Regions from separate parts of the Streptomyces sp. P9-2 genome, predicted to be linked through region 1. Evidence: riboswitches for the same ligand, from Rfam matches in the RefSeq annotation. Region 1 holds a riboswitch; each other region holds the start of a gene.
What was found. A riboswitch is a leader RNA that binds a small molecule or an ion and turns the genes downstream of it on or off. The one in region 1 is predicted to bind cyclic di-AMP.
Positions count from the first base shown of each region.

Region 2: it holds a riboswitch for cyclic di-AMP, as region 1 does, so the genes downstream of both, ACQY0Z_RS03155 (C40 family peptidase) here and ACQY0Z_RS27425 (M23 family metallopeptidase) in region 1, are expected to answer to the same signal.
Region 3: it holds a riboswitch for cyclic di-AMP, as region 1 does, so the genes downstream of both, ACQY0Z_RS10100 (transglycosylase family protein) here and ACQY0Z_RS27425 (M23 family metallopeptidase) in region 1, are expected to answer to the same signal.

Region 1 covers NZ_CP192633.1:6,066,797-6,077,080, forward strand. The annotation lists gene dxs (1-deoxy-D-xylulose-5-phosphate synthase) at 1-876, shown strand, start outside; gene ACQY0Z_RS27405 (aspartate aminotransferase family protein) at 873-2,288, shown strand; gene ACQY0Z_RS27410 (helix-turn-helix domain-containing protein) at 2,369-2,992, shown strand; gene ACQY0Z_RS27415 (DUF6126 family protein) at 2,989-3,117, shown strand; gene ACQY0Z_RS27420 (tyrosine-protein phosphatase) at 3,142-3,939, opposite strand; cyclic di-AMP (ydaO/yuaA leader) riboswitch at 4,460-4,624, shown strand; gene ACQY0Z_RS27425 (M23 family metallopeptidase) at 4,629-5,555, shown strand; gene ACQY0Z_RS27430 (SGNH/GDSL hydrolase family protein) at 5,806-6,591, shown strand; gene ACQY0Z_RS27435 (MBL fold metallo-hydrolase) at 6,979-8,169, shown strand; gene ACQY0Z_RS27440 (MFS transporter) at 8,234-9,622, opposite strand; gene ACQY0Z_RS27445 (amidohydrolase family protein) at 9,673-10,284, opposite strand, start outside.
Region 2 covers NZ_CP192633.1:688,399-698,682, forward strand. The annotation lists gene ACQY0Z_RS03145 (M23 family metallopeptidase) at 1-1,097, shown strand, start outside; gene pcrA (DNA helicase PcrA) at 1,189-3,669, opposite strand; cyclic di-AMP (ydaO/yuaA leader) riboswitch at 3,922-4,058, shown strand; gene ACQY0Z_RS03155 (C40 family peptidase) at 4,083-5,258, shown strand; gene ACQY0Z_RS03160 (hypothetical protein) at 5,383-5,736, opposite strand; gene ACQY0Z_RS03165 (C40 family peptidase) at 6,101-7,141, shown strand; gene ACQY0Z_RS03170 (LuxR C-terminal-related transcriptional regulator) at 7,161-7,904, opposite strand; gene ACQY0Z_RS03175 (ATP-binding protein) at 7,901-9,193, opposite strand; gene ACQY0Z_RS03180 (PspC domain-containing protein) at 9,367-10,284, shown strand, end outside.
Region 3 covers NZ_CP192633.1:2,143,571-2,153,854, reverse strand. The annotation lists gene ACQY0Z_RS10130 (class I SAM-dependent methyltransferase) at 1-820, opposite strand, end outside; gene ACQY0Z_RS10125 (FAD-dependent oxidoreductase) at 1,036-2,424, opposite strand; gene ACQY0Z_RS10120 (Ppx/GppA phosphatase family protein) at 2,868-3,812, opposite strand; gene ACQY0Z_RS10115 (DUF501 domain-containing protein) at 3,809-4,342, opposite strand; gene ACQY0Z_RS10110 (FtsB family cell division protein) at 4,372-4,848, opposite strand; gene eno (phosphopyruvate hydratase) at 4,965-6,254, opposite strand; gene ACQY0Z_RS10100 (transglycosylase family protein) at 6,523-7,212, opposite strand; cyclic di-AMP (ydaO/yuaA leader) riboswitch at 7,217-7,385, opposite strand; gene ACQY0Z_RS10095 (transglycosylase family protein) at 7,605-8,546, opposite strand; gene ACQY0Z_RS10090 (cytochrome P450 family protein) at 8,739-10,031, opposite strand.

The DNA of each region.
Region 1 (10,284 bases):
GTCGGCCTCGGCCCGTTCGCCGAACGCTTCCCGGACCGCGTGTGGGACGTCGGCATCGCCGAGCAGCACGCCGCCGTGTCCGCGGCCGGACTCGCCACCGGCGGACTGCACCCGGTCGTCGCCGTCTACGCCACCTTCCTCAACCGCGCCTTCGACCAGCTCCTGATGGACGTGGCCCTGCACCGCTGCGGCGTCACCTTCGTCCTGGACCGGGCCGGCGTCACCGGCACCGACGGCCCCTCCCACAACGGCATGTGGGACATGTCGGTGCTCCAGGTCGTGCCCGGGCTGCGCATCGCCGCGCCCCGCGACGCCGACCAGCTGCGCGCCCAGCTCCGCGAGGCGGTCGCCGTGGACGACGCGCCGACCCTGCTGCGCTTCCCGAAGGAGTCCGTCGGCCCGCCGATCCCGGCGGTGGACCGGATCGGCGGCATGGACGTGCTGCACGGGGCGGACGACCCCGAGGTGCTGCTCGTGGCCGTCGGGGTGATGGCGTCCGTCTGCCTCCAGGCCGCGGACCTGCTCGAGGCGCGCGGCATCACCTGCACCGTCGTCGACCCCCGTTGGGTGAAGCCCGTCGACCCCGCCCTCCCGCCGCTGGCCGCCCGGCACCGGCTGGTGGCCGTCGTGGAGGACAACAGCCGCGCCGCCGGGGTCGGTTCGGCGGTGGCGCTGGCACTGGGCGACGCCGAGGTCGACGTGCCGGTACGCCGGTTCGGCATCCCGGAGCAGTTCCTCGCGCACGCCAAGCGCGGCGAGGTGCTCGCCGACATCGGTCTCACGCCCGTCGACGTCGCCGGGCGGATCAGCGCGAGCCTCGCCGCCCGGGAGGAACTCGCGAAACAGCCATCGGACGCACAGGAGCACCAGGCATGACCACCGCGGAGTCCGCGTCGGAGTCGTCACAGGCCGGGAAGTTCGACCTCGGCGCGCTGCTGGCCGAGCGCGGGGCCGAGCGCTACGAGCTGCACAACCGGTACCTCAACCCGCAGCTCCCGCGCATGCTGCACACCATCGGCTTCGACAAGGTCTACGAGCGCGCCGAGGGCGCCCACTTCTGGGACGCCGAGGGCAACGACCACCTGGACATGCTCGCCGGGTTCGGGGTGATGGGGCTCGGCCGCCACCACCCCGTGGTCCGCAAGGCGCTGCACGACGTCCTGGACCTGTCCCTCGCCGACCTCACCCGCTTCGACTGCCAGCCGCTGCCGGGCCTGCTCGCCGAGAAGCTCCTCGCCCACAGTCCGCACCTGGACCGGGTGTTCTTCGGCAACAGCGGCACGGAGGCCGTGGAGGGCGCCCTGAAGTTCGCCCGCTACGCCACCGGCAGGCCCAGGGTGCTGTACTGCGAGCACGCCTTCCACGGGCTGACCACCGGCGCCCTGTCCGTCAACGGCGAGTCCGGCTTCCGGGACGGCTTCGCCCCGCTGCTGCCCGACACGCCCGTGCCGCTCGGCGACCTCGACGCGCTGGAGCGGGAGCTGCGCAAGGGCGACGTGGCCGCGCTGATCGTCGAGCCCATCCAGGGCAAGGGTGTGCACGAGACCCCGCCCGGCTATCTGCGGGCCGCGCAGGACCTGCTGCACCGGCACAAGGCGCTGCTGATCGCCGACGAGGTGCAGACCGGGCTCGGCCGCACCGGCGACTTCTACGCCTACCAGTACGAGGAGGGCGTGGAGCCGGACCTGGTGTGCGTGGCCAAGGCGCTCTCCGGCGGGTACGTGCCGGTGGGCGCCACGCTCGGCAAGGACTGGATCTTCAAGAAGGTCTTCTCCTCGATGGACCGGGTGCTGGTGCACTCCGCCAGCTTCGGCTCCAACGCACAGGCCATGGCGGCGGGCCTCGCGGTCCTCTCGGTCATGGAGGACGAGCAGATCGTGGCGCACGTACGGGCCGTCGGGGACCTGCTGCGCACCCGCCTGGCCGCCCTCACCGACCGCTACGAGCTGCTCGCCGACGTCCGCGGCCGGGGCCTGATGATCGGCATCGAGTTCGGCCGGCCCCGCTCGCTGAAGCTCCGCTCGCGCTGGGCCATGCTCCAGGCGGCCCGCAAGGGGCTGTTCGCGCAGATGGTGGTCGTCCCCCTGCTCCAGCGGCACCGTATCCTCACGCAGGTCTCCGGGGACCATCTGGAGGTCATCAAGCTGATCCCTCCGCTGATCGTCGACGAGGGTGACGTGAACCGGTTCGTGGACGCCTTCACCGCGGTGATGGACGACGCCCACGAGGGCGGGCTGATCTGGGACTTCGGCAGGACCCTGGTGAAGCAGGCGGTCGCCCACCGCTGACCGCTCGGGACCACGCGGGGGCTTTGCCTCTGGGGCAAGAAAATTGCCCCAGAGGTAAGGCCTGGTGCTCAATGGGGGGCATGAGCTCCTCCGAGACCGAGCCGCGGGACGAGCCTGTCGAGGCCCTGCCCGCGGTCGCTCCTCAGCTGCGCGCCCTGCGCCGGCGGGCCTCCCTGACGCTGGAGGCCGCCGCCCGGCAGGCGGGCCTGTCGCCCGCCCACCTCTCCCGCCTGGAGACTGGACAGCGCCAGCCCTCGCTGCCGATGCTGCTCTCCCTCGCCCGCATCTACGGTACGACCGTCTCCGAGCTGCTCGGGGAGTCGGCGGTCGACCGGGACGCCGTGGTGCGCGCCGCCGACATGGAGCCCACGGCGGCCGGCGGCTGGACGTACTGGCAGGCCGGAGCCGCCGGACGCGGCATGCAGGCGCTGCGGGTCCATGTGCCGCACGGCTCCCAGGGCGACATCGTCCGCGTCCACCCCGGCGAGGAGTGGCTGTACGTCCTCAAGGGACGGCTGCGGCTGCGCCTCGGGGACACCCTGCACCGGCTGTCCCCGGGCGACAGTGCCCACTTCGACTCGCTGACCCCGCACCGCATCGCCGCTCAGGACCCCGACGGGGTCGAGCTGCTGTTCGTACACACCCTGCTGCAGAGTCCCACGGCCACCCTGTGCCTGGGCCCGACCCTTGGAGAGACCCCGTGAGCGGCAAGGACATGGAGGAGAAGTTCCCCCGGGCCCTGTGGGTCCGGCTGTTCGTCTACATCGTCGTCGGACACGTCTTCGCGGCCTTCATCTACTTCCTCTTCGAGATCGCGCCGAAGAAGTAGCGGCCCCCCGGTGGGGGTCGGGTGTCAGTCGAGCAGGCGCTCGCGCAGCCGCTCCCGGTGGGCCGGGGTGAGCCCGAGCCCCTGCTCCAGGTAGGCGTCCACGCCGCCCCAGGTCTCCTCGACCGTTTCGAAGGCGGCCGCCAGATACTCCTCGCGCGCGTCGAAGAGCGGGCTGAGCAGCTCCATCACCTCGGGGGAGTAGGCCTCGGCGGAGCTGCCGCTGCGCCGCACCTTGTAGCGGCGGTGCTTGGCGTTGGACTTCAGGTAGTCCTCGACGATCGCGTCGCGCTCCACGCCCACGGCGAGCAGCGTCACCGCCACCGACAGGCCCGCGCGGTCCTTCCCGGCCGCGCAGTGCATCAGTGTGGGCACGCTGTCCTCGGCGAGCGCGCGCAGCACCTGGGAGTGCTCGGAGGTGCGCTCTTTGATGATCATGCGGTACGAGGTGATCATCCGGTCGGCGCCCTGGCCGTCGGCGAGGATCGCGCGCAGCTGGTCCAGGTCGCCGTCGCGCACCATCTTCCAGAACTCCGCGCCGTCGGCCGGGTCGCTCAGCGGCAGGTTGACGTTGCGCACGCCCGGCAGCGTGACGTCCGGGCCCTCCAGCTTCTGGTCGGCCGCGTTACGGAAGTCGAACACGGTGTGCAGACCGAGCGAGGCCAGGAAGGCGGCGTCCTCCGCGGTCGCGTGGGCGAGGTGACCGCTGCGGAACAGCACCCCGTGCCGCACCCGCCGGCCGTCCATCGTGGGCAGCCCGCCCACGTCGCGGAAATTGCGCACCCCGGTCAGCTGGGGCTCGGTCGACGGGATCTCCTGCGTCACGGACGGCTCCTCCCACTCCGCGCCGTCGCCGCGGCTCGTCGACGGGCACCACTCGACGATACGACATGCCTGCCTGGGGCAATGAGTTGTCGGCGGTCTCCGCGACGTTGGATTGTGTCGCTTTTTGTTTGTTCATGAGAGACGGATTGCAGGCCGGTCTCGCCAAGATCGAGATGTCGCGATTGCGTCACCTGTCCCGTCCGTCATGAATGCAAAACGGGCGATCTGTCCGATTGGGGAGCTTGAGGAGAACGTGCCCCCATAGGGAGGGAATTGAGGAGGGGTCGCGTGAGCATCGTCATATCGGTGACCGTACGCTGTCGCCATGTCCACGTAATCCCCTTGCATGACAAGGGAATTCGCCCGCGCGACGCTCACGAGATCGACGCACGGTGACGTCATTTCCCCCTTTCGATCACGGAAAAAGCGGGTTCGCGGGAACACCCGCTTGTTTCGCCGCGTCGCGGTCGCTTACGTTCCCAACCGATCCGGACGGACGCCTAATCCTGCCGCCGCCCGGAGCCCGCACACACTGACCCGACGTACGGCAGGAGCGGGGGACCCACAGGTACAACTGCCTGTTCCGGGCCCCGGAAACAGGCTTGGGGTTAAGCCGCGCAGCAACGCGGCCGGACATCTCCAGTCCGCACCCGACAGCTCACCTCGTAGGCGCCGGAGAGGAATTCGACATGCCCGCGAAGGGTAAGCACCGCCGCACCAAGGCTCAGCGTTTCACCCGCTCCATCGCCGTCGCCGGAACCGGTGGCGCCGCTCTCGCCCTGCCGTTCCTCGGCGCCGCCGGCGCCCACGCCGCGACGCCGCAGTCCGCCCCCGAGGCCTCGGTCCAGTCGCTGTCCGTCACCGGTCAGCAGGCCAAGGCCGACAAGAACGGCGAGACCCGCACGTACACCGTGAAGGCCGGCGACTACCTCGCCAAGATCGCCGAGGCCGAGCACGTCGACGGTGGCTGGAAGCAGCTCTACGCGGACAACCGCGAGGCCGTCGGTGACGACCCGTCGCTCATCCACCCGGGTCTGAAGCTCTCGATCGACGGCAAGGCCGCCGCCAAGAGCGCGCCGCAGCAGTCCACTTCGCCGCAGACCGCCAAGCCCGCCGCGCCCAAGGCCGAGAAGCCGGCCGAGCAGCCCGCGCAGAAGGCCGCCGAGGAGACCTCCTCCGACGAGGCGTCCGCGCAGACCGCCCCCGCCTCCGGCTTCACCTCCCCGGTGCCCGGCGGCGGCATCGGCACCGCCTACAAGGTGGCCGGCAGCATGTGGTCCAGCGGCTACCACACCGGTGTCGACTTCAGCGTCCCGACCGGCACCTCCCTGAAGGCCGTCGGCGCCGGCACCGTCGTCTCCGCCGGCTGGGGCGGCGCGTACGGCAACCAGGTCGTCATCCAGCTGAACGACGGCCACTACGCCCAGTACGCCCACCTTTCCTCGCTGTCCGTCTCGGCGGGCCAGACGGTGAGCGCCGGCCAGCAGGTCGGTCTCTCCGGTGCGACCGGCAACGTGACCGGCCCGCACCTGCACTTCGAGATCCGCACCAGCCCGGACTACGGCTCGGACGTGGACCCGATCTCGTACCTGCGCGGCAAGGGCGTCTCCATCTGACACCCGAGCGGCACCCTTCCTGACACGCACGCCTGAGGCCGGACCCCGATCCACGGGGCCCGGCCTCCGGTGTGTCAGCGTCCGTGTCCGGGCACGTGTCCGCGCCGGGCCGTACCTATTCCTGGCTTGGCCAAACCTTGAAGTGGCTTATCTCACCGCGCGTCAACCCCCGCCTACGGTCGCGTAGGTCACATCCGAAGGTGAATCATGTCCGGCTGTGGCAGACGATTCGAAGAGTGACAAGGCAACAGTGATCGGGTCGTACGTGGCGGTGGGGGACAGCTTCACCGAGGGCGTCGGCGACCCCGGCCCCGACGGGGCGTTCGTCGGCTGGGCCGACCGCCTCGCCGTTCTGCTCGCCGACCGCAGGCCCGAGGGCGACTTCCGGTACGTCAATCTCGCGGTGCGCGGCAAGCTGCTGGACCAGATCGTGGCCGACCAGGTCCCCCGGGCCGTCGAACTCGCCCCCGACCTGGTCTCCTTCTGCGCCGGCGGCAACGACATCCTGCGTCCGGGCACCGACCCGGACGAGGTGGCCGAGCGCTTCGAGAAGGCGGTCGCGCAGCTGGCCGCGGTGGCCGGGACAGTGATGGTGACCACCGGGTTCGACACCCGGGGGGTCCCGCTGCTCAAGCATCTGCGCGGCAAGATCGCGACGTACAACGGGCACGTGCGGGCGGTCGCCGACCGGTACGGCTGTCCGGTGCTCGACCTGTGGTCGCTGCGGAGTGTGCAGGACCGCAGGGCGTGGGACGCGGACCGGCTGCACCTGTCGCCCGAGGGGCACACCCGCGTCGCGCTGCGCGCGGGTCTCGCGCTCGGTCTGAAGGTGCCCGCGGACCCCGAGCAGCCGTGGCCGCCGCTGCCGCCTCGCGGCACGCTGGAGATCCGGCGGGACGACGTCCACTGGGCGCGGGAGTATCTGGTGCCGTGGATCGGCCGGCGCCTGCGGGGGGAGTCGTCGGGTGACCACGTCACGGCGAAGGGGACGCTGTCCCCGGAGGACATCCGGTCGCGGATCGCGAAGGTGGCGTGAGGCGCGGTCCGCTCGGCGCGCGGGGTGGCTGGTCCCGCGGGGCGTGTGCGGGTGGGTGCGTGGCTGGTCGCGCAGTTCCCCGCGCCCCTTTTGGGGCGTAGTGCCCGCGCGTCTGAGGCCCACGTGAAGCTCGACGCCTCAGGCCTCCGCGGGCGCTTCGTGGCTGGTTGCGCATTTCCCCGCGCCCCTGATGGGGCGATGCTCTCGCGCGTCTTTGAGGGCGCGGGGCGGATCACGCCCTTGGGGCGCGGGGAACTGCGCGATCGGGGGCTCGGGGGCGGAGCCCCCGTGGCGGCAGTCGGGGGCGCGGGCCGTTTCCACAACCGCCCCCGCCGAAGGCGCCACCGCACATAATGGAAACTCCGAGCGATTTCATCTGGAGGTACCGTGGCCGCTTCATCCGCCCCCCGGGCGGGGCTGACCGCCCTGCGGCCGCCGGCCTTCGGCGCGGAGCCGGCCGGTGAGCGCATGGCGCGGATCCGCAGGTCCCCGCACTTCGCGAACGGCGTGTTCCAGAACCCGGGCGGCCCGGCCCGTATGCGTCCCTCCGGGTCGGGACGGGACATGGCCAAGCAGTTCCTGGACAAGGACTCCCGCTCCCGCCGCGCCCCGCGGGGGACGATCCCGGTGCACCCCACCACCGTCGCCGACCTGAACCGCCCGCCCGCGACCGGGCTGCGCCTCACATGGATGGGCCACTCCAGCGTCCTCGCGGAGATCGACGGACAGCGGGTGCTGTTCGACCCCGTGTGGGGTGAGCGCTGCTCGCCGTTCCCCTTCGCCGGCCCCAAGCGCCTCCACCCCGTGCCGCTGCCGCTGACGGCCCTCGGCCCGGTGGACGTCGTGGTGATCTCCCACGACCACTACGACCACCTGGACATGCCGACGATCAAGGAACTGGCCGGCACGGACACCGTGTTCGCCGTGCCCCTCGGCGTGGGCGCGCACCTGGAGCGCTGGGGCGTCTCCGCGGACCGCCTGCGTGAGCTGGACTGGCAGGAGTCGACGCGGGTCGGCGGCCTCACCCTGACCGCGACCCCCGCCCGGCACTTCTGCGGGCGGGGCCTGCGCAACACCCAGCACACCCTGTGGGCCTCCTGGGTGGTCGCAGGCGAACGGCACCGGATCTACCACAGCGGCGACACCGGATACTTCGAGGGCTTCCGCGACATCGGCGCCGCCCACGGCCCGTTCGACGCGACGATGATCCAGGTCGGCGCCTACTCCGAGTTCTGGCCGGACATCCACATGACCCCCGAGGAGGGCGTCCGCACCCACCTGGACCTCCAGGGCGGCGACCCGGCCGGCGTCCTGATGCCGATCCACTGGGGCACCTTCAACCTCGCCCCGCACCCGTGGGCGGAGCCGGGGGAGTGGATGACGGACGCAGCGGCAGCCGTGGGCCAGGCCGTCGCCTTCCCACGTCCGGGCGCCCCCTTCGAGCCGGGCGGCGACCTGCCGGCCGAGCCCTGGTGGCGCCCGCTCACCCGCCCGGTCCCCCGCACATGGAAGACCGGCAGCCCGCCACGGAGCGAGGAGACCCCCAGCAACGACCTCGACCTGGCGGGCGACCGCTGAGACGCGCGCGGCGGGCGGACCGGAGGGGTGTCTCCGGTCCGCCCGCCGCGCGCGACAGCCGTGCTTACGGCGTCGCCGTCACCGACTTCGCTCCCGTCCCGGCCGCCGCAGCCGCCTCCGCCGCCAGCCGGCGGCGTCGGGTCGCCGGGCCGAAGAGCGCCAGGACCAGCGCGCCCAGCGTCCAGGTGCCGGCGATGACCATGAACACCGCCTGGTAGCCGATGCCGTTGTAGACGCCGGCGATCATCAGCGGGCCCACCGCGTTGGACAGCCGTCCCAGGCCGTAGGCGATGCTCGTGCCCAGCGAGCGGCCCTCGGTGCCGTACAGCTCGGGGGCGTAGGCGTACGCCAGGGCCGTGTAGCCGCGCTCGAACAGGTTGACCAGGAAGCCGAAGACCACGATCAGCACCGGGGTGAAGGTCAGGCCGTAGAGCAGGCCGGACGCGGCGATGACCAGGCCGAACACCACCAGGCACCACTTGCGCTCGAAGCGGTCGGTGACCATCGCCGCGAGGAACGAGCCGAGCGGCGCGCCCACGGTCGTCAGGGCCACGTAGAAGATCGAGTCCTCGACGCTGACGCCCTCGGCGGCCAGCAGGGTCGGCGCCCAGCTGGAGTAGCCGAAGAAGCCGATGGTCTGGGTGATCCACAGGACCGACAGCAGGATCGTCGGGTACAGGAACTTCTTGTCCTTCAGCATGCCCAGGCCCGGCTTGACCGAGGGCCCCTTCGGCTTCGGCTGCTGCGCCTCGGGCAGCGGCCCGTGCTCGGCCGTCACCTGGACCTCGATGCGGGTCAGCACCGCCTCCGCCTCGTCGTGCCGGCCGCGCGACTCCAGCCACTGCGGGGACTCCTCGAGCCGCCGCACGAAGAACAGGAACAGCGCGCCCAGCGACCCCCAGAGGTAGACCAGCCGCCACGACCAGTCCGACATCGGCACCACCGCGGAGGCGATCAGGTTGGTGACGGGCGTGCCGCAGATGCCGATGACGATGGCGTACGCCTGGAACTTGCCGCGCTTGGCGCTGGGGAACAGCTCACTGATGTAGACGACGGCGACGACCGTCATCGCCGACAGGCCCGCCGACGTCAGCACGCGGAACACGCCGAGGGACCAGATGTCCCACGCGAACACGCAGGCGAACGACCACACCGTGAACCACAGGGTGGTCAGGGTCAGTGTCTGTTTGCGGCCCAGCCGGTCGGCCAGCCCGCCGGCCACGACGGCGCCGATGAACATGCCCACGAAGGACAGCGAGGTGACGTACGCGACGTGGTTCACGTCGGAGCCCCACTGCTCGCGCACCACCGGCGCCGTGATGGCGAAGGTGTTGATGTCAGCGAACTCGAAGAAGTAGGCGAAGGCCACCGCGAGGATGGTCCGCTTGTGGAACTTCGTGATCGGCAGCCGGTCGAGCCGGTTCGCCGCGTTGGTGGTACGGATGTGCTGCACTGCACGCTCCTGGGAAAGGGTGGACCCGTCTCACCGGGCCGGGGGTGACGTCAGCGGGCCTCTTCGGGCCAGTAGAGACGCAGGGGATTGTCGACCAGCAGCGCCCGCTGCTGCTCGGCGGTGGTCGCGATGTGCGGGATGTGGTCGACGAGCAGACCGTCGTCGGGCATGTGGTTCTTCAGGTTCGGGTGCGGCCAGTCGGTGCCCCACAGCGCCCGGTCGGTGAACTCCTCGACGACCTTGCGGGCGAAGGGCACCACGTCCCGGTAGGCGTTCCGCTCCCCGTCGAGCGCGGGCGGTCCGGAGACCGTCAGCCGTTCCGGGCAGGAGACCTTCACCCACACGTCGTTCGCCGCCACGAACCGCAGGAACCGCGCGAACTCGGGCCCGTCGGCGCTGCGGGTGACGTCGGGGCGGCCCATGTGGTCGATGACCAGCGGCACCGGCAGGGAGGCGAAGAACGGCTCCAGGTCCGGCAGGTCCTCCGCCTCGAAGTAGAGGACGACGTGCCAGCCCAGCGGCGCCACCCGGCGGGCCACGGTCTCCAGCGCCTCGCGCGGCGCCGCGTCCACCAGTCGGCGGACGAAGTTGAAGCGCACCCCGCGCACCCCGGCGTCGTGCAGCCGGCGCAGCTCCGCGTCGGTGACGTCCGGCCGTACCGT
Region 2 (10,284 bases), 5.4 Mb from region 1:
ACAGCGGCGTCTACGACGCCACCCAGTGGAACACCGACGGCGGCGAGACACCCGCACCGGACGCGCAGTACGGCGGCGAGCCGTACGAGCAGGAGAACTTCGGGAACCAGGAGAACTTCGCGGGGCACGAGAACGTCGCGGCGCAGGAGGACTTCACCCAGGAGAGCTTCTCCCAGGAGTCCTACGAGCAGGACGCGCCCGACCAGCCCTACGCGGAGGACGCCTACCGCGGGGAGCCCGGTCCGGACGAACCCGGGGCCGGTGAACCGGCCGACACCGGCGAACTGCCCGCCGTCTCCCTCCTCGACGAGCAGGAAGAGGTCACCCCCGCACCGCGCGCCGCCTCCCGTTCCGGGTCCCGCTCCCGCCGCCGCACCCCGCCCAAGCGCTCCGCGCTGCTGACCGTGGCCGTGCCCTCGGCCTGCGTGATGGGTGTCGCCGGCATCGCGGCCGCCTCGGTCGGCGATCTGTCCGAAGAAGGCGGCCAGGACGCGCGGACGACCGCCGCGGATGCCCAGCCCGTCCAGCCCTCCGTCGCCAACGTCAAGCTGGACACCCAGCTCGAGAGCCTCGCCGCCGGCGCCGACGACTTCGCCGACCGGGCCAGCCGCGCCCAGGGCCGCATCGACCTCAAGGCCCAGCAGGAGCTGGAGCGCAGGCGGGCGGCCGAGGAGGCGGCCCGCAAGGAGCGGCTCCGCCCGAAGTTCGCGCTCCCGGTGGCGCAGCACGGACTCAGCGCCTACTACGGCCAGTCCGGCATCAACTGGATGTCCCTCCACACCGGCATCGACTTCCCCGTCTCGTACGGCACGCCCGTGCTGGCGGCGACCGACGGCACGGTGCGCACGCAGTACAACTCCGCCTACGGCAACATGCTGATCGTGACCGCGATGGACGGCACGGAGACCTGGTACTGCCACCTCTCCAGCTACCAGGTGCCCTCCGGCGCGACCGTCAAGGCCGGCGACCAGATCGCGTTCTCCGGGAACTCCGGCAACTCGACCGGCCCGCACCTGCACTTCGAGGTCCGCCCCGGCGGCGGCTCGGCGATCGACCCGCTGGCCTGGTTCCGCAGCCACGGCCTGGAACCCACGTAAACGAACCCACGTAGGCCGACCCTGATCCGGTGCCCGTCGCGGCACCGGGGCGAACCCCGGCCCCACGACGGGCCGCTCGGTCCGCGGACCGCTAGAGCTTCTCCACCGGCGCGTACCGCAGCAGCAGCCGCTTGGGCTTCTCGTCGCCGAAGTCGATCGTCGCCTCCGCGTTCGCCCCCGTGCCCTTCACCGCGACGACCGTGCCCAGGCCGAACTGGTCGTGCGTGACCCGGTCCCCGACCGCCAGCGACACCACGGGCTTCTCCGAGGTGCGCCGCGTCGCGAAGCCGGACGCGCCCGACGCGGACGAGCGGGAGCGGGACGACGACAGCGACGCCGCCACCCCGGACACCGCGCCGGAGGCCACGGGACCGCTCGCGCCGGTCCGCTTCCACTCCAGGTGCGTGGCCGGGATCTCCTCCAGGAACCGCGACGGCGGGTTGTACGACGGCTGGCCCCAGGCGCTGCGCATCACCGACCGGGTGAGGTAGAGCCGCTCCCGGGCACGCGTGATGCCGACGTAGGCCAGGCGGCGCTCCTCCTCCAGTTCTTTGGTCTGGCCGAGGGCGCGCATGTGCGGGAAGACGCCGTCCTCCATGCCGGTGAGGAAGACGACCGGGAACTCCAGGCCCTTGGCGGTGTGCAGCGTCATCAGCGTGATGACGCCGTCGCCGTCCTCCTCGTCGGGGATCTGGTCGGAGTCGGCGACCAGGGCGACCTGCTCGAGGAAGTCGGCCAGCGTGCCGGTCTCGCCCTCGCCGCGCTCCTGCTCGAACTCCAGGGCGACGGCCGCGAGTTCCTGGAGGTTCTCGATGCGGGTCTCGTCCTGCGGGTCGGTGGAGGCCTGCAACTCGGCGAGGTAGCCGGTGCGTTCGAGGATGGCCTCCAGCACCGTCGCCGGTCCGGCACCCGACTCGACGACCGTCCGGAGGTCCTCCATCAGCGTGTTGAACCGCTTGACCGCATTCGCCGACCGGGCGGCCATGCCGTACGCCTCGTCGACGCGGCGCAGCGCCTGCGGGAAGCTGATCTTCTCCCGCTGGGCGAGCGCGTCGATCATGGCCTCGGCGCGGTCGCCGATGCCGCGCTTGGGGACGTTGAGGATGCGGCGCAGCGGCACCGAGTCCTCGGGGTTGGCCAGCACCCGCAGGTAGGCCAGGACGTCCCGGACCTCCTTGCGCTCGTAGAAGCGCACGCCGCCGACGACCTTGTAGGGCAGGCCGACGCGGATGAAGATCTCCTCGAACACACGGGACTGCGCGTTGGTCCGGTAGAAGACGGCGACGTCGCCGGCCTTGGCCTCGCCCGCGTCCGTGAGGCGGTCTATCTCGTCGGCGACGAACTGCGCCTCGTCGTGCTCCGTGTCGGCGACGTAGCCGGTGATGAGCGCGCCGGTGCCGGCGTTGGTCCACAGGTTCTTCGGGCGGCGGGACTCGTTGCGCTCGATGACGGCGTTGGCGGCGGAGAGGATCGTCTGCGTGGAGCGGTAGTTCTGCTCGAGCAGGATCGTCGTCGCGTCCGGGTAGTCCTCCTCGAACTGGAGGATGTTGCGGATGGTCGCGCCGCGGAAGGCGTAGATGGACTGGTCGGCGTCGCCCACCACGCACAGCTCGGCGGGCGGCACCTCGGCCTCCGGCGGCACGTCGACGGGGTGCTCGGAGGCGCCCCCGACCAGCTCGCGCACCAGGGCGTACTGGGCGTGGTTGGTGTCCTGGTACTCGTCGACCAGGACGTGCCGGAAGCGGCGGCGGTAGTGCTCGGCGACGTCCGGGAAGGCACGGAGCAGGTTGACCGTCGTCATGATCAGGTCGTCGAAGTCCAGCGCGTTCGCCTCGCGCAGGCGCGACTGGTAGAGCGCGTAGGCCTGGGCGAGGGTCTTCTCGAACCCGTCCGTGGCCTGCGCGGCGAAGTCCTCCTCGTCGATCAGCTCGTTCTTCAGGTTGCTGATCTTCGCGCTGAAGGACTTCGGCGGGAAGCGCTTGGGGTCGAGGTCCAGGTCGCGGCAGACCAGGGCCATCAGACGCTTGGAGTCGGCGGCGTCGTAGATCGAGAAGGACGACGTGAAGCCGAGCCTCTTGGACTCGCGGCGCAGGATGCGCACGCACGCGCTGTGGAACGTCATGACCCACATCGCGTTCGCCCGGGGCCCGACGAGCTGCTCGACGCGCTCCTTCATCTCGCCCGCGGCCTTGTTGGTGAAGGTGATCGCGAGGATCTGGCCCGGGTGGACGTCCCGCTCGGCGAGCAGGTAGGCGATGCGGTGGGTGAGCACACGGGTCTTGCCGGACCCGGCACCGGCGACGATGAGCAGCGGGGAGCCGGAGTGCACGACCGCGGCGCGCTGGTTGTCGTTCAGCCCCTCGAGCAGCGCGGCGGAGTCGATCACCGGCCGCGGGGCGCCGTCCCGGTAGTAGGAGTCCCGCTCCGGGGGCACGTCGAACTTCCCGCCGAACAGGTCGTCCGGCAGGGGCTCCGGGGCGTGCTCGTCCTCGGGCGGCGGCGGGGGCTCGTCCGCCGGGCCGCGCTGGGCCTGGAGGTCCGCCAGGAAGCTGTCGTCAAAGAGGCTGCTCATCGCTCTCCGAGTCTAGGGCGCTCCACCGACAACCCGGGCCCGCCCCGGGAACATCCCCCGGCCCCTCGCGGGGGCGCCCCGGCGGGCACCCTCCACGGTCAGCGCCTCACCGTGCGTGACATCCCCAAGAAGGTCACGAAAATGTATCGGGCATATCACCCATCAACCTTCACAAGGACCACACCAGTTGGCTACCGTGCCGTCCGGGCCGCTCGTCCCCCGCCGGCGAACCTCGCCGGGCCGCGCGGCCCCCGCCGAGTCCGTCACTGTCCGCCAGGGCAGCCGGAGCCGGGGACCCACCGAGACTTGGGGTGAATCGGCCCACTCTTCGGAGAGGCCGTAGGGCAACCCTTCCACCCGCCCGAACCCGACAGCTAACCCGGTAGGCGGAGCACCGGAAGGAGTCGCCTCCCTTGGCGTCGCACCGCAAGTCGCGCACCCCCGGCACGCGCGTGGCAGGCATACGCACCCCGGCCCTCGCCACGGCCGCGCTCACCTCTGTGGCCCTGCTCTCCCAGACGGCCAACGCCTCTCCCGGCGAGGACCGGCCGAGCCTGGAGGAGGTGGAGAAGAAGGTCGGCGACCTCTACCGGCAGGCCGAGTCGGCGACCGAGAAGTACAACGCGGCCAAGGAGAAGACCACCAAGCAGCGCAAGCGCGTCGACACCCTCCTCGACGACGTGGCGCAGCGCACGCAGAAGCTGAACGAGGCGCGCGCCGAGCTGGGCTCCTACGCGGCTGCCCAGTACCGCACCGGCGCGGGCATGCCCGACACCGCGACGTTCCTGCTCGCGGAGACCCCGCAGGACATCTTCGACCAGCGTCAGGTGCTGGACCGGATGACCGGCCGCCAGAAGGCGGCGGTCGACGACTACGTCACCCAGCAGACCGAGACGATGAAGAAGCGGCAGGAGGCCACCGAGAGCCTCCAAACGCTCACCGAGACGCAGGGCGACCTGAAAACGGCGAAGGCCACCGTCCAGAAGAAGCTCGCCGACGCGCGCGAACTGCTGTCGAAGCTGACCGCCGAGGAGAAGGCGCGGCTCGCCGCGATCGAGAAGCGCAAGCAGGAGGCGGCCGCCCGCAAGGCCGCGGAGCTGGCCCGGCAGCAGGCGGAGCAGGAGCAGGCCCGCGAGGAGGCCGCGCAGCAGGGCGGCGGCACCTCGGAGGGCACCGGGTCCGGATCCGGGTCCGGCTCGACCGAGACCCCGCCCGCCGACTCGTCGTACGGCACCAAGGCCGAGAAGGCCCTCGCCTTCGCCCGCGCGCAGATCGGCAAGCCGTACGTCTGGGGCGCGACCGGTCCCGGCTCCTACGACTGCTCGGGGCTGACCCAGGCCGCCTGGAAGGCCGCCGGCGTCTCCCTCCCGCGCACCACCTACGACCAGGTGAACGCCGGCACCACCGTCCCGGTGTCCCAGGCGCAGCCCGGTGACCTGGTCTTCTTCTACGACGACGTCACCCACGTGGGTCTCTACATCGGCAACGGCATGATGATCCACGCCCCGAAGCCGGGCACGTACGTCCGCGAGGAGTCGATCTTCTACGACGGCGACTCCGCGATCCACAGCATCGTCCGGCCGGCCTGACGGCACGGGCGCACAGGACGCAGAGGACGCAGAGGGCGCACATACGAAAACCGCCGACCGGGCCGGAGAGGCTCGGTCGGCGGTTCCGTGTCGAGGGCGGGCCCCGGCGTTCCGGGGACGCGGCTCAGGTCCAGAGGACCGCGATGAAGATGTTCGCCACGGTCAGCAGGCCGACCAGGCCGAAGACGCCCTTGTCCACCTTCTCCTCGTCCCGCTTCACATAGACCAGGCCGAGGATCACGATCAGCAGCGCCAGCTTCACGCCGATCTTGATGTTGTCCACGGAGTAGTCCTGGGCCTGGTTGAGGCCCACCAGGATCACGCCGGTGACCAGCATCGTCAGCGCGCCGTGCAGCATCGCGGGGACGAAGCGGGCGGTGCCCGCGCCCATCGCCTTCATCTGGGTGAGGAAGCCGCCGAGCAGCGACGCGATGCCGATGATGTGCAGGCCGACGAAGAGGTGGATGAGTACGTCCATGAGGCCGGAGCCTAGCCAGGGGCGTCCCATAGCATTCCGCCGCCCTCGCCCTTCCCGCCTTCACCACATCGGTCATCACCCTGAGTGAGAACGAAGCGCCGTACACGATTCGACGGTCACTTACGGTCACCCGGCGGTCCATGGGCAACACTTCCGCACAACCCGCATCCCGCGCCGCGCGGCCGGGCCTAGCGTCCTGCCCCAGGTGACCGGCTCTGCATCGCCGCTCGGGCCAGGAGCGGCGGCCGGACACCACCGCCGAAGAAAGGGTCCGGCGGCGGACGGCTCCCCTGTCACCCCGCCGCCGGACCACCGGAGGGACTTCCGGCGCCGGCGGGCGTCAGCGGGAAGGACGGCACCGAGGGTGGCAGCGCACCGCAGGACACGGCAGCGCCCGGTGGGCGGCACCACGGCCCGCGCGGCCGCCACCGTCGTCCTCGCCGGAGCGGCCACCGCGGCCGGCTTCGACGGAGCGGGACACGCGGCACCGCGGCCGACACCCTCCGGCGCCGACGTGGACCGCCTGTACCGCGAGGCCGAGGTCGCCACCGAGAAGTACAACGGCGCCAAGGAGAAGGCCGACACGGCGCGGCAGCGGCTGCGCGACCTCCAGGACGAGACGGCCCGCGCCCAGTCGCGGCTCAACAAGGCCCGGGAAACCCTGGGGACGGTCGCGGCGGCCCAGTACCGTGCCGGCGGCCTCGACCCCGCCCTGCGGCTGATGCTGTCCGACGACCCCGACGCCTACCTCGACGGTGCGGCCCTCGCCGAGCGCGCGGGCAGCCGCCACCACGCCGAACTGGGCCGGGTGCGCGCCCAGCTCCGCGAGATCGAGAAGCTGCGCGGCGCGGCCCGCGTCGAGGTGAAGACGCTCACCGCCCGCCGGGCCGAACTCGGCCGCCACAAACGGACGATCGCCGAGAAGCTGTCCGCCGCCCGCGAGGCGCTGTCCCGGATGTCGCCCGAGGAGCGCGCCCGGATCACCGGCGGCTCCGACCGCGCCACCCGCTCGGCCGGCGGCACGGCCCGGGACGCCGCCCCGACGCAGGCGCCGAACGCGCGCGCCGCGCAGGCCGTCGCCTATGCCCACCAGAAGCTCGGCAGCCCGTATGTGTGGGGCGCGACCGGCCCGGACGCCTTCGACTGCTCGGGGCTCGTGCTGGCCGCGTACCGCTCCGCCGGCGTCTCCCTGCCGCGCACGACGTACGCGCAGATCGACGCGGGCCGGCGCGTCTCCCGGTCCGAACTCCTCCCGGGCGACCTGGTGTTCTTCTACTCCGGCATCAGCCACGTCGGCCTCTACATCGGCAACGGGCAGATGATCCACGCCCCGAACCCCTCGGCCCCGGTCCGCGTGGCCCCCGTCGACCAGATGCCGTTCGCGGGGGCGACACGCGTGGTGTGACCGGGCTCGGCCGCGCTGCTCAGACGAGGCGGCGGGCCGTCGCCCAGCGGGTCAGCTCGTGCCGGTTGGACAGCTGCAGCTTGCGCAGCACCGCGGAGACGTGCGACTCCACCGTCTTCACCGAGATGAACAACTGCTTCGCGATCTCCTTGTACGCGTATCCGCGGGCGATCAGCCGCAGCACCTCCCGCTCGCGCTGGGTGAGACGGTCGAGGTCCTCGTCCACCGGCGGGGCGTCCGTCGACGCGAAGGCGTCGAGCACGAACCCGGCCAGCCGCGGTGAGAACACCGCGTCGTTCTCCTGCACCCGGAAGATCGAGTCGACCAGGTCGGCTCCCGTGATCGTCTTGGTGACGTAGCCGCGCGCGCCGGCCCGGATGACGCCGATGACGTCCTCCGCCGCGTCCGACACGGACAGCGCGAGGAAACGCACCGGCCGCTCCGGGTCCCCCATCAACGACGTGCAGCGCCGCAGCACTTCGATGCCGCCGCCCCCGGGAAGGTGCACGTCGAGCAGCACCACCTCGGGCCGGGTCGCGGTGATGACCGTGACCGCCTGGTCCACGTCGGCGGCCTCGCCGACCACCTCGACACCGGTCTGCTCGGTCTGCCCGATCTCCGCCTGGACCCCCGTACGGAACATGCGGTGGTCGTCGACGAGGACCACGCGCACATGGCGCCGCCCGGCGCCGCCGGCCGGCTGCGCGGTCCCGTCCGCGGGTGCCGCTTCCGCCGCTGCGTTCGCCTCGGTCGGCTCGCTCATGACGTCTTCTCCGCCCTCTCCATTTCCAGCTCGACCTCGGTTCCCCCGTCCGGCACCGCGCGCAGCCGCGCCGTGCCGCCGTTGCGTTCCATACGGCCGATGATCGATTCTCTGACGCCCATGCGGTCGGCGGGTATCGAGTCGAGGTCGAACCCGGGACCGCGGTCCCGGACGGACACGAACACCGTCCTGCCCTCGACCTCCGCGTAGACTTGGACCGCGCCTCCTTCGCCACCGTACTTGGCGGCGTTGACCATCGCTTCCCTCGCGGCCTGCATCTGTGCGCCGATCCTCTCGTCCAGGGGGCAGTCGCCCACGACGACGACCTCCAGGGGGACGCCGTGCTTGTCCTCGACCTCGGCGGCGTTGCGTTTGACCGCCTCGGCGAGGGTGGTGGGCTCCTCGTCCTCGTCCTTGCCGTTGCCCTCCGGCTTGTAGAGCCAGGCGCGCAGGTCGCGCTCCTGGGCCCGGGCCAGGCGGCGCACCTCACCGGGGTTGTCCGCGTTGCGCTGGATCAGGGTGAGGGTGTGCAGCACGGAGTCGTGGACGTGGGCGGCGACCTCGGCGCGCTCCTGGGCGCGGATGCGCATCAGGCGCTCCTCGGAGAGGTCCTGCGTCATACGAACGAGGTACGGGCCCGCGAGCAGGGTGATGCCGACGAGGACCGCGAGGGCGGCCTGCAGCACCGCGCCGAGGTGGCTGCCGGAGCCGCGCAGGACGAAGATGCCGGAGGCGCCCGCCGTCACCAGCAGCACACCCGCCACGGCCCGCAGCAGTGTGACCGTCCGCCTGCGGCGGCCGACCTCCATCCAGCGGGCCCGGCGGGCGTTGTCCGCCTGCCGCCACACCAGGGCCACGCCCGCGCCGACCAGGACGGTCGGCCACAGGTAGGCCCGGGCGCCGTTGGTGAGGTCCACGCTGCCCACGAAGATCATGGCCACCACGACCATGAGGAGCAGGGCGACGATCTGTCCCTTGTCCGGTTTCCGCGTGACGAGTCTGCGGCGGCCGTCCGGGGTGGTCTCGGTGGTGACCGGCGAGGGCGGCTTCTGCGCGTCGACGCCGCCCACACCGAGCGGCACGAAGAACCAGAACGCGGCGTACAGCAGGGCCCCGAGACCGTCGGCCATGAACAGGGCGACGAACGCGAGGCGCACCCAGATCACGGGCAGACCGAGGTGTCCGGCGAGCCCCCGCGCCACTCCCCCGAGCCAGCGTCCGTCACTGCTGCGGTAGAGCTTGCGCGGCGGCCGCGGCTCGGCGAGGGGCGCTGCTGCGGCTTCCGACATGCCAACGATGGTCACACGCCGAGCAGTCCGGGGGCATCAGGGTCGGCCCCGGAGACTCCCCTGATCCGGATCTCGGGGTCGGCCCCCTGACATCGGGATCAGGGGCGGATATCAGGGTCCGGCCAGGGTCGTCCCGACTGCCGTCGGCGCGGCTCGCCCGTCACCATGGACCCATGACGGATCACCAGCACGCCGCGTCGGGTCCGGGACCGCGTCCCGGGCCCGAGTCGGGCGCGCCCGCCCCGGGCCCCTCCCGTGCGGGCGCGGGGAAGGAGGGGACGGCCGGCGCACCGGCGGGGGCCGTCGACCCCGGCCGGCCCTTCCGGCGCGACCGGCGGCACCAGATGTTCGGCGGGGTCTGCGCCGGTCTCGGCCGGCAGTACGACATGGACCCCGTGATCTTCCGGATCACGCTCGCCGTGCTGTCCGCGACCGGCGGCCTCGGCCTCATCTTCTACGGCTTCGCCTGGCTGTTCGTCCCGTACGACGACGAGGACGAGAACCAGGTCCGCCGGCTGCTCACCGGCCGGGTCGACGGCCACACGCTGGCGGCGGTGCTGTTCGCGCTGGTCGGCTGCGGCGTCTTCCTGTCGATGCTGAGCAACGACGGGGTGCTGAGCTTCGCCGTCATACTGTCCCTGCTGCTCGCGGGCGCCGCCTACTGGTCGCGGCGGCGCGGCACGCCGAGCCCGGACCCGATCGCCGCGCAGGCCGCCGCCGACGCCCCGCCGGAGCCGCAGGCACCGCCGGTCCCGGCCGCGTACCCGTCGTGGTGGCGCGAGCCCATCGTCAAGGACGGCACGTACGTCGGGGGCACGGGCTATCTGTGGGGCCCCGAGGACTCGCGGGACCTGGACATCGCCACCGCGGTCGGCGTCGGCGTCCGCTCCGGCAGCGGCGGCGGCGCGAAGGACGTGTGGCGTCCGCCGCGGGCGCGCCCGCCCAGGCCGAGAGGACCGCGCGCGATCGGCGGCTGGGTCGTCCTGTTCGCGCTGCTCGCGGCCGGGCTGGGCACGGGTCTCACGTGGGAGACACAGGCGCTGGGCACCAGCCTGCAGACGGGTCTGGCGTGCGCCCTCGGCGTCATCGGC
Region 3 (10,284 bases), 3.9 Mb from region 1:
CGATGGAGGAGATCGCGTCGTAGGGGCCGTCCCCGACGTCCCGGTAGTCCTGGACGCGGATCTCCACGCGGTCGGTGAGCCCTTCCTCCGCGATCCGCTTGCGGGCGTAGGCGGCCTGCTCCTGGGACAGGGTGATGCCGACGACGCTCACCCCGTGCTCGCGGGCCGCGTGGATCGCCATGGAACCCCAGCCGCAGCCGACGTCCAGCAGCCGCTGCCCGGGCCGCAGGGCGAGCTTGCGGGCGACCAGTTCCAGCTTGTCGTGCTGGGCCTGTTCGAGCGTGGCTTCCGGGGACGGGGCGGGCCAGTAGGCGCAGGAGTACACCATGGACGGGCCGAGGACGATCTCGTAGAAGTCGTTGCCGACGTCGTAATGGTGGCTGATGGCGCGCTTGTCGCTGCGCTTGGTGTGCAGACCGCGGCGGGGCCTGCGGACCTCCTCGCGGGGCGGGGCGGGCGGCAGCGGCGGGCCCGCCATCGCCAGCAGCCGGCGCACCGCCGAGCGGAACTCCGGGTCGCGCAGGGACTGGGCGAGGCCGGGGGCGTCCTCGTCGCGTTCCCAGATGCTCCCGGCGAGCAGGTCCAGCGCGGTGTAGAGGTCGCCCTCGATCGTCAGGTCTCCGGCCACCCAGGCGCGGGCCAGACCCAGCTCGCCCGGCTTGAACAGCAGGCGGCGCAGGGCGCGCCGGTTGCGCACGACCAGGACGGGGGCCTCCGGGGGGCCGGCTTCCGAGCCGTCCCAGGTGCGGACACGCACCGGAAGGGGTGCGCCGAGCAACTGCTCGAGAATGCCTTTCAGCCGCGAGGCGGCGTCTGCCATGGTGTACACCTCCGTGACCGGATCCCGGAATGTCGTCAACCATGTGAACACCGCGGCGCGGCCGTGACAGTCCCCGGCGCGCGTCATCTTCGGGCAAAACACGGAAACGCAACCCGCGGGGAGTCCCCCGGAACACGCCGAAGGGGCCGCCCGCACCACGGATGGCGGGCGGCCCCTTCGGGGGGTCCTACGGGTGACCTGGGGGTGACCCCGGGTCAGGAGGCCTTGGCCTCGGTCTTCTTCGGCTCGGCCTTGGCGGCGGGCGCCGGGGCCGGCTTGGCGGCCTCGTAGAACTCCTCGCGCGGGGACTCGATCGCGCCCAGGGACACGACCTCGCGCTTGAGGAACATGCCGAGGGTCCAGTCGGCGAAGATCCGGATCTTGCGGTTCCAGGTCGGCATGGCCAGACCGTGGTAGCCACGGTGCATGTACCAGGCGAGCCGGCCCTTGAGCTTGATCTTGAACTTGCCCATCACGATCATCGCGACGCCCTTGTGCAGGCCGAGGCCCGCGACCGCGCCCTTGTTGGCGTGGCTGTACTCCTTCTGCGGGAAGCCCCGCATGCCGGAGATCACGTTGTCGCCGAGGACCTTGGCCTGGCGCAGCGCGTGCTGGGCGTTCGGCGGGCACCAGGCGTTCTCGTTGCCGGCCTTGCGGCCCACGAGGTCCGGAACCTGGGCGTTGTCGCCCGCGGCCCAGATGTAGTCGGTGCCCTTGACCTGGAGCGTCGGCTCGGTGTCGACGTGGCCGCGCGGGCCGAGCGGCAGGCCGAAGCGGGCCAGCGCCGGGTTGGGCTTGACGCCCGCGGTCCACACGATGGTGCCGGCGTCGACCTCGAGGCCGTTCTTCAGCACCACGTGGCCGTCGACGCAGGAGTCCATGGAGGTGGACAGGTAGACCTCGACGCCGCGGCTCTCGAGGTGCTCCTTGCCGTACGTGCCGAGCTTCGGACCCACCTCGGGGAGGATCTTGTCGGCGGCGTCGACGAGGATGAAGCGCATGTCCTCGCGGGACACCGTCTTGTAGTACTTGGCCGCGTCCCGGGCCATGTCCTCGACCTCGCCGATGGTCTCGGCACCGGCGAAGCCGCCGCCCACGAAGACGAAGGTGAGCGCCTTGCGGCGGATCTCCTCGTCCGTGGTGGAGTCGGCCTTGTCGAGCTGCTCGAGGACGTGGTTGCGCAGGCCGATGGCCTCCTCGACACCCTTCATGCCGATGCCCTGCTCGGCGAGGCCGGGGATCGGGAAGGTACGGGAAACCGCGCCGAGCGCGATCACCAGGTAGTCGAAGGGCAGCTCGTACGCCTCACCCACCAGGGGGGCGATCGTGGCGACCTTGCGGTCCTGGTCGATGGTGGTGACCCGGCCGGTGAGGACCTCCGCCTTGGGAAGCACGCGCCGCAACGGGACGACGACGTGCCGCGGGGAGATGCTGCCGGCGGCGGCTTCGGGGAGGAAGGGCTGGTAGGTCATGTACGACCGCGGGTCGACGACGGTGACGGTCGCCTCGCCGTAACGCATCTTCTTCTGGATGCGCCGAGCTGCGTACAGGCCTACGTACCCACCGCCTACTACGAGGATCCTGGGACGCTCCGTGGTGCTCATGCCATCGAGTATCCACCCGCCTGAGGGGGGTACCTCGTGCGCCCCTTCACAAGCTCCGGCAGGGCCTGTGCTACCATCCCGCGCTTCTTGATCCAGATCACAGTCCGGATCGGGAACCGGGCTCCCGCTTGACACGTTGTCAATGCCGCGTGAGCAGCCTCTCTGCGGTCCGGGGCAGCCCGTGAGGCCGACCGGGCGGTCGGCGCGAGGGGTGCACAGGGGCCGTTCGCCACCCTCTTCTGAACGTGTTCAAAGGGGTGTTGAGTGCCCGAACGGGTCAATCGAACCCTCTTCTTCGCCCTCTCGGGGCCAATTCCTTGTGAAGAACTTCACGAACTTTCCCGGAGAGGCCCGTCCCGAGGGGCCGGAAGGCCCCCCGGAGTGCCGCTCAAACGCTATCCCGACTGCTCAGCGGAGTGCTACCGACTGGTAACAAAAGAGAGCTAGGCCACGGACCAGGCGATCCCGTCCAGGATGTCGTGCTCCGACACCACGACCTCCTCGGCGCCCGTCCGCTCCATGATCGCCAGCAGCACCAGGGCCCCCGCGCCGATCACGTCGACCCGGCCCGGGTGCATGGACGGCACCGCGGCCCGCTCGGCGTGGGTGGAGCGCAGCAGCCACTCGGTGATCTCGCGGACCCGCTCGCGGGAGACGCCGGAGTGGTGGATGGCCGCCGAGTCGTACTCGGGCAGGTCCTGGGCGATCGCCGACACGGTGGTGACGGACCCCGCGAGGCCCACCAGCGTCCGCGCCTCGCGCAGCGGCACCGCCTCCTCCGCCCGGTCCAGGGCGGCCTCGATGTCGGCGCGCATCGCCGCGATCTGCTCCTCGGTGGGCGGGTCCGTCACGGCCCCGTCCACCACCAGGTGGCGCTCGGTCATGCGGACGCAGCCGACGTCCACGGAGCGCGCGGCGCGCACACGGTCGTCGCCGACGACGAACTCGGTGGAGCCGCCGCCGATGTCCACCACCAGGAACGGCCGGCGCAGGTCGTCGCGGCCGGTCAGCTCCCTGGTGGCGCCGGTGAAGGAGAACTCCGCCTCCTGGTCGCCGGTGATCACCTCGGGCTCCACGCCCAGGATGTCCACCACCCCGCGCACGAAGTCGTCGCGGTTCTCCGCGTCACGGGAGGCCGAGGTGGCGACGAAGCGCAGGTGCTGCGAGGCTCCGTGCTTCTCGATGATCTCCGCGTACTCGCGGCAGGCGGCGAAGGTGCGCTCCAGCGCCTCCGGGGCCAGCCGGCCGGTGCGGTCGACGCCCTGGCCGAGCCGCACGATCGTCATCCGCCGGTCCAGATCGGTGAGTTCGCCGGTCGCCGGGTCGGCGTCGGCCACCAGCAGACGGATGGAGTTCGTGCCGCAGTCGATGGCGGCGACCCGGGTCACTTGGCGTCCCCCTCGGCCGCGGGCGTCACGCACGGGCCCTTGGCCCACCACTCCGGCAGCATCGCCAGCGCCTCGTCGCCGAGCGGGTTGACGCCCGGTCCGGCGGCCAGCGAGTGCGCCACGAGGACGTGCAGGCACTTCACCCGGTCCGGCATGCCGCCGGCGCTGGGGAAGTTCTTCAGCTCCTCGATCTCGTCGCGGCGCCGGATGTAGTCCTCGTGCGCCGCGCGGTAGGCGGCGGCCAGCTCCGGGTCGGCGGCCAGCCGCTCGGTCATCTCCTTCATCACGCCGTTCGCCTCCAGCGTGCCGATCGCGGAGTTCGCCCGCGGGCACGTCAGGTAGTACAGCGTCGGGAAGGGCGTGCCGTCGGGCAGCCGCGGGGCGGTCTCCACGACGTCCGGCTGCCCGCAGGGACAGCGGTGCGCGATGGCGCGCAGCCCGCGCGGGGGCCGGCCGAGCTGCTGCTTGAAGGCCTCGACGTCCGCGTCGGTGGGCTCGGTGCGCGGCGTCGTGGGCGGAGGGGTGTCCATACGTGTCTTTCTGCGGTGTTCCGTCGGAATCACTGGGCGGCGGCGTCGGCCTTGTCGACGCCGTCCCAGACGTTGGCGTACCAGGGGCGGTCGGCGGCCCGGAGGTCGCCGCGCGTGGTCCCGGCACCGGCCGGGTCGACGACGATGTAGCCGGTCTCCCCCGGCATGACGTAGTGCAGGCGCCTGCGGATCTCCTGCTCGGCGTACGCGTCGTCCTGCCAGCGGGCCTTGAGGTCGCGCAGCCGTTCGACCCGGCGGCGGGTCTCGTCCTGCTCCTTCTGCAGGTCGGCGATCTCCGCGCGCTGGGAGACGTACTGCCGCATCGGGTAGGCGAGGGCCACGACCAGGGAGCAGAGGACCAGGGCGAGCAGGGCCGCGCGGCCGGTCAGCCGGGAGCGGCGGGCCTGCCGCTTGGTCTGCGAGCGGTAGACCCGGGCCGCGGTCTGCTCACCGATCAGCCGGATCCTGGTCGCGGTGGAGAAACGCTCTCGGTCCTTCACCGCCATGTTCCCGCCTCTCGTTCGCTGTCCTACGCGCGTACGTCCCCGCACACGGTACGGGACCGGGTACGGGGACGTACGTACGACGCTTCCTGCGGGGGTGAGGTCAGCCCTTGCTGTGCCTACTGGTTCGCAGAGCGAAACCGGGGGAAGGCGCTGCGGCCGGCGTACACCGCGGCGTCGTCGAGGATCTCCTCGATGCGCAGCAGCTGGTTGTACTTGGCGACGCGCTCGGAGCGGGCCGGGGCGCCGGTCTTGATCTGGCCGCAGTTGGTGGCGACGGCGAGGTCGGCGATGGTGACGTCCTCGGTCTCGCCGGAGCGGTGGGACATCATGCACTTGAAGCCGTTGCGCTGGGCCAGCTCGACGGCGTCCAGGGTCTCGGTGAGCGAGCCGATCTGGTTGACCTTGACCAGCAGGGCGTTGGCGGCACCCTCCTCGATGCCGCGGGCCAGGCGCTCCGGGTTGGTGACGAACAGGTCGTCGCCGACGAGCTGGACCTTGTCGCCGAGCTTGTCGGTGATGGTCTTCCAGCCGTCCCAGTCGTCCTCGAACAGCGGGTCCTCGATGGACACGAGCGGGTACGCGTCGACGAGCTCCGCGTAGTACTCGGTCATCTCGGCCGCCGAGCGCTCCTTGCCCTCGAAGGTGTAGACGCCGTCCTTGTAGAACTCGGAGGCGGCCACGTCCAGGGCCAGGGCGATCTGCTCGCCGGGGGTGTAGCCGGCTTCCTTGATCGCCTCGAGGATCAGGTCGAGGGCCTCGCGGTTGGAGCCGAGGTTCGGGGCGAAGCCGCCCTCGTCGCCCAGACCGGTGGCCAGGCCCTTGCCCTTCAGCACCTTCTTGAGGGTGTGGTAGACTTCGGCGCCCCAGCGCAGCGCCTCGGAGAAGGACTCCGCGCCGATCGGGGCGATCATGAACTCCTGGATGTCCACGTTGGAGTCGGCGTGCGAGCCGCCGTTCAGGATGTTCATCATCGGCACCGGCAGCAGGTGCGCGTTCGGGCCGCCCAGGTAGCGGAACAGCGGCAGGTCGCTGGCCTCGGAGGCGGCGTGCGCGACGGCGAGCGAGACGCCGAGGATGGCGTTGGCGCCGAGCGAGCCCTTGTTGTCGGTGGCGTCCAGGTCGAACATCGCCTGGTCGATCAGGCGCTGCTCGGTGGCGTCGTAGCCGACGAGCTCCGGGCCGATCTGCTCGATGACGGCCAGTACGGCCTTCTCGACGCCCTTGCCCAGGTAACGGCCGGCGTCGCCGTCACGGAGTTCGATGGCCTCGAAGGCGCCGGTGGAGGCGCCGGACGGGACGGCGGCACGACCCGTGCTGCCGTCGTCGAGGCCGACCTCGACCTCGACCGTGGGGTTGCCTCGGGAGTCCAGGATTTCCCGGGCTACGACGACGTCGATGGACGGCACGAGCATCTCCTTCTTGGGATGTGACGCGGGTGAGCGGGGCCGCGGGGCCCTGCGAGTCCGAGCCTAACCGGCTCCGGGCGTTCGGCCATCTCGCCGCCCGCCTCATGGACAGAACAGAGCGTAAATTGTTTCCGTACGGAACAAAGCCGTCTCGGCAAACCGTGACCGGAATGCGTCCGGACATGACCCCGCCCCGGTGCGCACGGGGGAAGAAACGCACCGGGGCGGGGAGCCCGTGGGGGGACGGGAGGGACCTCGCGGTCTGCCCTTACTTGAGGTGCAGCTGCTGGCCCGGGTAGATGAGGTCGGCGTCGTCGACGATGTCGTCGTTCAGCTCGAACAGCTTCGCCCAGCCGCCCTCGACGTCGTGCTCCGCGGCGATCGAGCTGAGGGTGTCGCCCTTGACGACCTTGTACTCGCCGTCGCCCTTCTCGACCTTCTTGCCGGTCGGGGTGGTGACGGTCTTCTTCGCCGCCTTCTCCTCGGCCGGGGCGGCCGGGCGCTCGGCGGAGCGGGAGGCCTTCTCCTCGGTGCGCTCGGCGGGGGCCTCGGTCTTGGGGGCCTCGGCGGCGGCACCGCTGTACGGGGTGTTGGACAGGCCCGTGCCGCAGACCGGCCAGGCGCCCTTGCCCTGGCCCGCGAGGACCTTCTCGGCGATCTCGATCTGCTGCGCCTTGGAGGCCTGGTCGGCGGTGGCGGCGTACTGGGTGCCGCCGTACGCGGCCCAGGTGGAGGCGGAGAACTGCAGACCGCCGTAGTAGCCGTTGCCGGTGTTGATGGACCAGTTGCCGCCGGACTCGCACTGGGCGACGGCGTCCCACTCGGACGCGGTGGCCGCGGAGGCGGTGCCGGACGCCATCAGCGGGCCGGCGACGGCGGCGCCGGTGACACCGGCGATGGCGATGGCGCGGGTGGCCTTGGACGGACGACGGTGCTTGCCCTTGCCGGAAAACAGCATGGTTGGATCCCCTCACCGACGCCTACGAGGTGAGCTGTCGGGTTCGGGCCGGTTGAGTTGCCCGGCCACGTCCCTCACGGGACGCGGCTTCACCCCGAGCCGTACCGGACGTCAACCGTCCGGTCGCGGCACTTACCTGGGTCCCCCGCTCCTGCCTACGGCGCATGACGCGACGACTGTTCCCGTGCTGCCACTGGCAGGATTCGGCGTGGCGGCAGCCGGGGCCCGCGATGGCGAGCGGTCACGACCGTAAGCACGCGATCGGCGGAATTTCAAAGATGATCAGGGCCTCTGAGACCTATCTCTCACGGCCCTTATTACGGACATTCAGCTCTAATCGCTCCGTCAACTGCCGCCGCACGGGGGTGCCTTCTGCCACCCTTTTCCGACCGCTATTCGCCGGTTTCTGCGTCCACCAGGAGGCGCTGGCCGGGCAGGATGAGGTCCGGGTCGTCGCCGATGACCTGCTGGTTCTCGACGTAGAGGGCCGTCCATCCGCCGGTCAGGGCAAGGGAGTCGGCGATGGAGGCCAGGCTGTCGCCGGTCTGGACGGTGTAACGGTCATCGGAGATGCCCGCAGGCGTGTCCGCGGAGGGTGAGGCGTGCCGGCCGGACGACGGGGTCCCGGTACCCGCGGTCGCACCCTCCTCCGCGCTGACACCGCGATGGCGGCCCGAGCCGCCGTCCTCGGACTCACCGACGGCCGAAGAACCGGTGCTCTGCCCCGACTTGTCCGACTCGTCACCTCCGGGAGTGGCGGAGGTGGACGCGGAGGCGCCGGCGCCCGTGCCGCTCTTCGCCTCACCGGACGAACCGGACGTCGCCGACGGAGAGGGAGAAGCGGACGAATCACCGGATTCCGGCGAAGCGGACGGAGTGCTCGAGCCGCCGAGCCCGAGCAGGGAGTCGTCCCGGTCCTCGCCGGTCGGCACGCCCGGGTCGACGTTCGGGGACGCGGTGTCCTGGTTCAGACCCGTGAGCAGGCCGCAGGCGCGCCACTTGCCGACACCCTGGTCGGCGAGGATTCTCTCGGCCACGGTGATCTGCTGGTTGCGGCTGGCCGCGTCGGCGCTGGGCGCGAACTCCAGGCCGCCGTAGTTCTCCCAGTCGTCCTGGGTCAACTGCAGGCCGCCGTAGTAGCCGTTGCCGGTGTTCTGGCTCCAGGAGCCGCCGCTCTCGCACTCCGCGACCCGGTCCCACGTCTCACCGTCCGCCGCGCTGGCGGCGCCCGCACCGAGGAGCGGGATCGCGATCGCGGAGCCGGTCACCCCGGCGGCGACGAGCAGAGCCGGAGCCTGGCGGGGGCGACGGTGTCGGCCGTTCCCGGAGAGCATGCGGAAGCCTTTCACTCGGCAACAAGAACCGGCACGGGCGAGCAAAAGCGTGCAGCGCGCCGTACTTGATGGGTGAACGTATAGGCAGTCGATCACTTGTCACAAGTTCATGCCGTGCAGATCACATGAAGATCACAGAGTTGAGCATGCCTCAGGTTCCCGCACGCCGACCCCCGGGGAGGGACAGGAAGGTCAGGTCTGTCCCGAACTCCCCCTTGGATACGGAGGGGAGAATTCCACCGGAAGCGTGCGGAGTCCCCGCATGATGAGGCCGCCCCGCCAGCGCAGTTCGGACGGATCGGCGGCGAGGCGGAGGTCCGGAAGACGCGTCAGGAGCGTGGCGAGCGCCGTCTGTCCCTCCAGGCGCGCGAGCGGGGCGCCCAGGCAGTAGTGGATGCCGTGCCCGTACCCCAGATGCTGGTTGTCGCGGCGGCCCAGGTCCAGGGTGTCCGGGTCGGCGAACCGCTCCGGGTCCCGGTCGGCCGCGGCGAGCACGACGAGCACCGGGTCGCCGGTCTCGATCCGCTGCCCGCCGATGACGACCGGCTCCGTGGCGAACCGCCAGGTCGCCAGCTCCACCGGGCCGTCGTAGCGCAGCAGTTCCTCCACGCCGGTCTCCAGCAGCCCGCGGTCCCCCTCGGCCAGCGCCCGCTGCAGACGCTCCCGCTGCTCCGGGTGCGTGAGCAGGGCGTAGGTGCCGTTGCCGATGAGGTTGACGGTGGTCTCGAAGCCGGCGAAGAGGAGGATGAACGCCATCGCGGCGGCCTCGTTCTCCGTGAGGTGCTCGCCGTGGTCCGAGGCGCGGATCAGACCCGAGATGAGGTCCTCGCCGGGTTCGGGCTCGGCGGGCAGCGCCTCGCGCTTGCGGTGGATCAGCTCGGCGAGGTATCCGCGCATCTTCTTCACCGACCGCGCGACCCCGCCGCGCGGGCCGCCGCCGTGACGGATCATCATGCCCGCCCAGTCCCGGAAGTCGTCCTGGTCCTCGCGGGGGACGCCGAGGAGGTCGCAGATGGCGTAGATGGGGAGAGGGAAGGCGAAGTCGTGGATCAGGTCGGCGGTGCCGCTGCCGTTTGCGGCGAAACGGTCGATGAGGTCGTCGGTGAGTTCTTGCACGCGGGGTGCGAACTCCGCCACCCGGCGGGGGGTGAAGGCCTTGCTGACCAGTCGGCGGAGGCGGGTGTGGTCCGGGGGGTCGATGTTCAGCAGGTGCGTCATGAGGTCGGCCTGCCGTTCACCGGGGATCCCGGTTTTGCCCTTCGCGTGGGCGGGCTCGTCGTGGTGGGCGGGGTTCTTGGACAGGCGGTTGTCGGCGAGGGTTTGACGTGCGTCGGCGTAGCGGGTGACCAGCCAGGCGTGGACGCCGCTGGGGAGTTGCGTCTTGTGCACGGGGGCGTGTTCGCGGAGCCAGGCGTAGGCGGGGTAGGGGTTGGTGGCGAACTCCCAGGTGAACAGGTCAGGGGCGGGGGGTGACTGGTCGGGCATGGGGTGACCCTAACGGGGCGGGGGTTACGGGCCTGAGGGCCTGTGCGGGTGGGTGGGGGGCAGGGTGCGCAGTTCCCCGCGCCCCTTCGGGCCCTGACGGGCCTCGCTTCGGGGCCGTGGGTCCCTGCGGGGCCGTGGGGGCAGGGTGCGCAGTTCCCCGCGTCCCTGGGGGGTGGGTGGTTCGCGTCGTGGGGATGTGCGGGTGCGTGGGGGTTGCTCGCGCAGTTCCCCGCGCCCCTTCGGGCCCTGACGG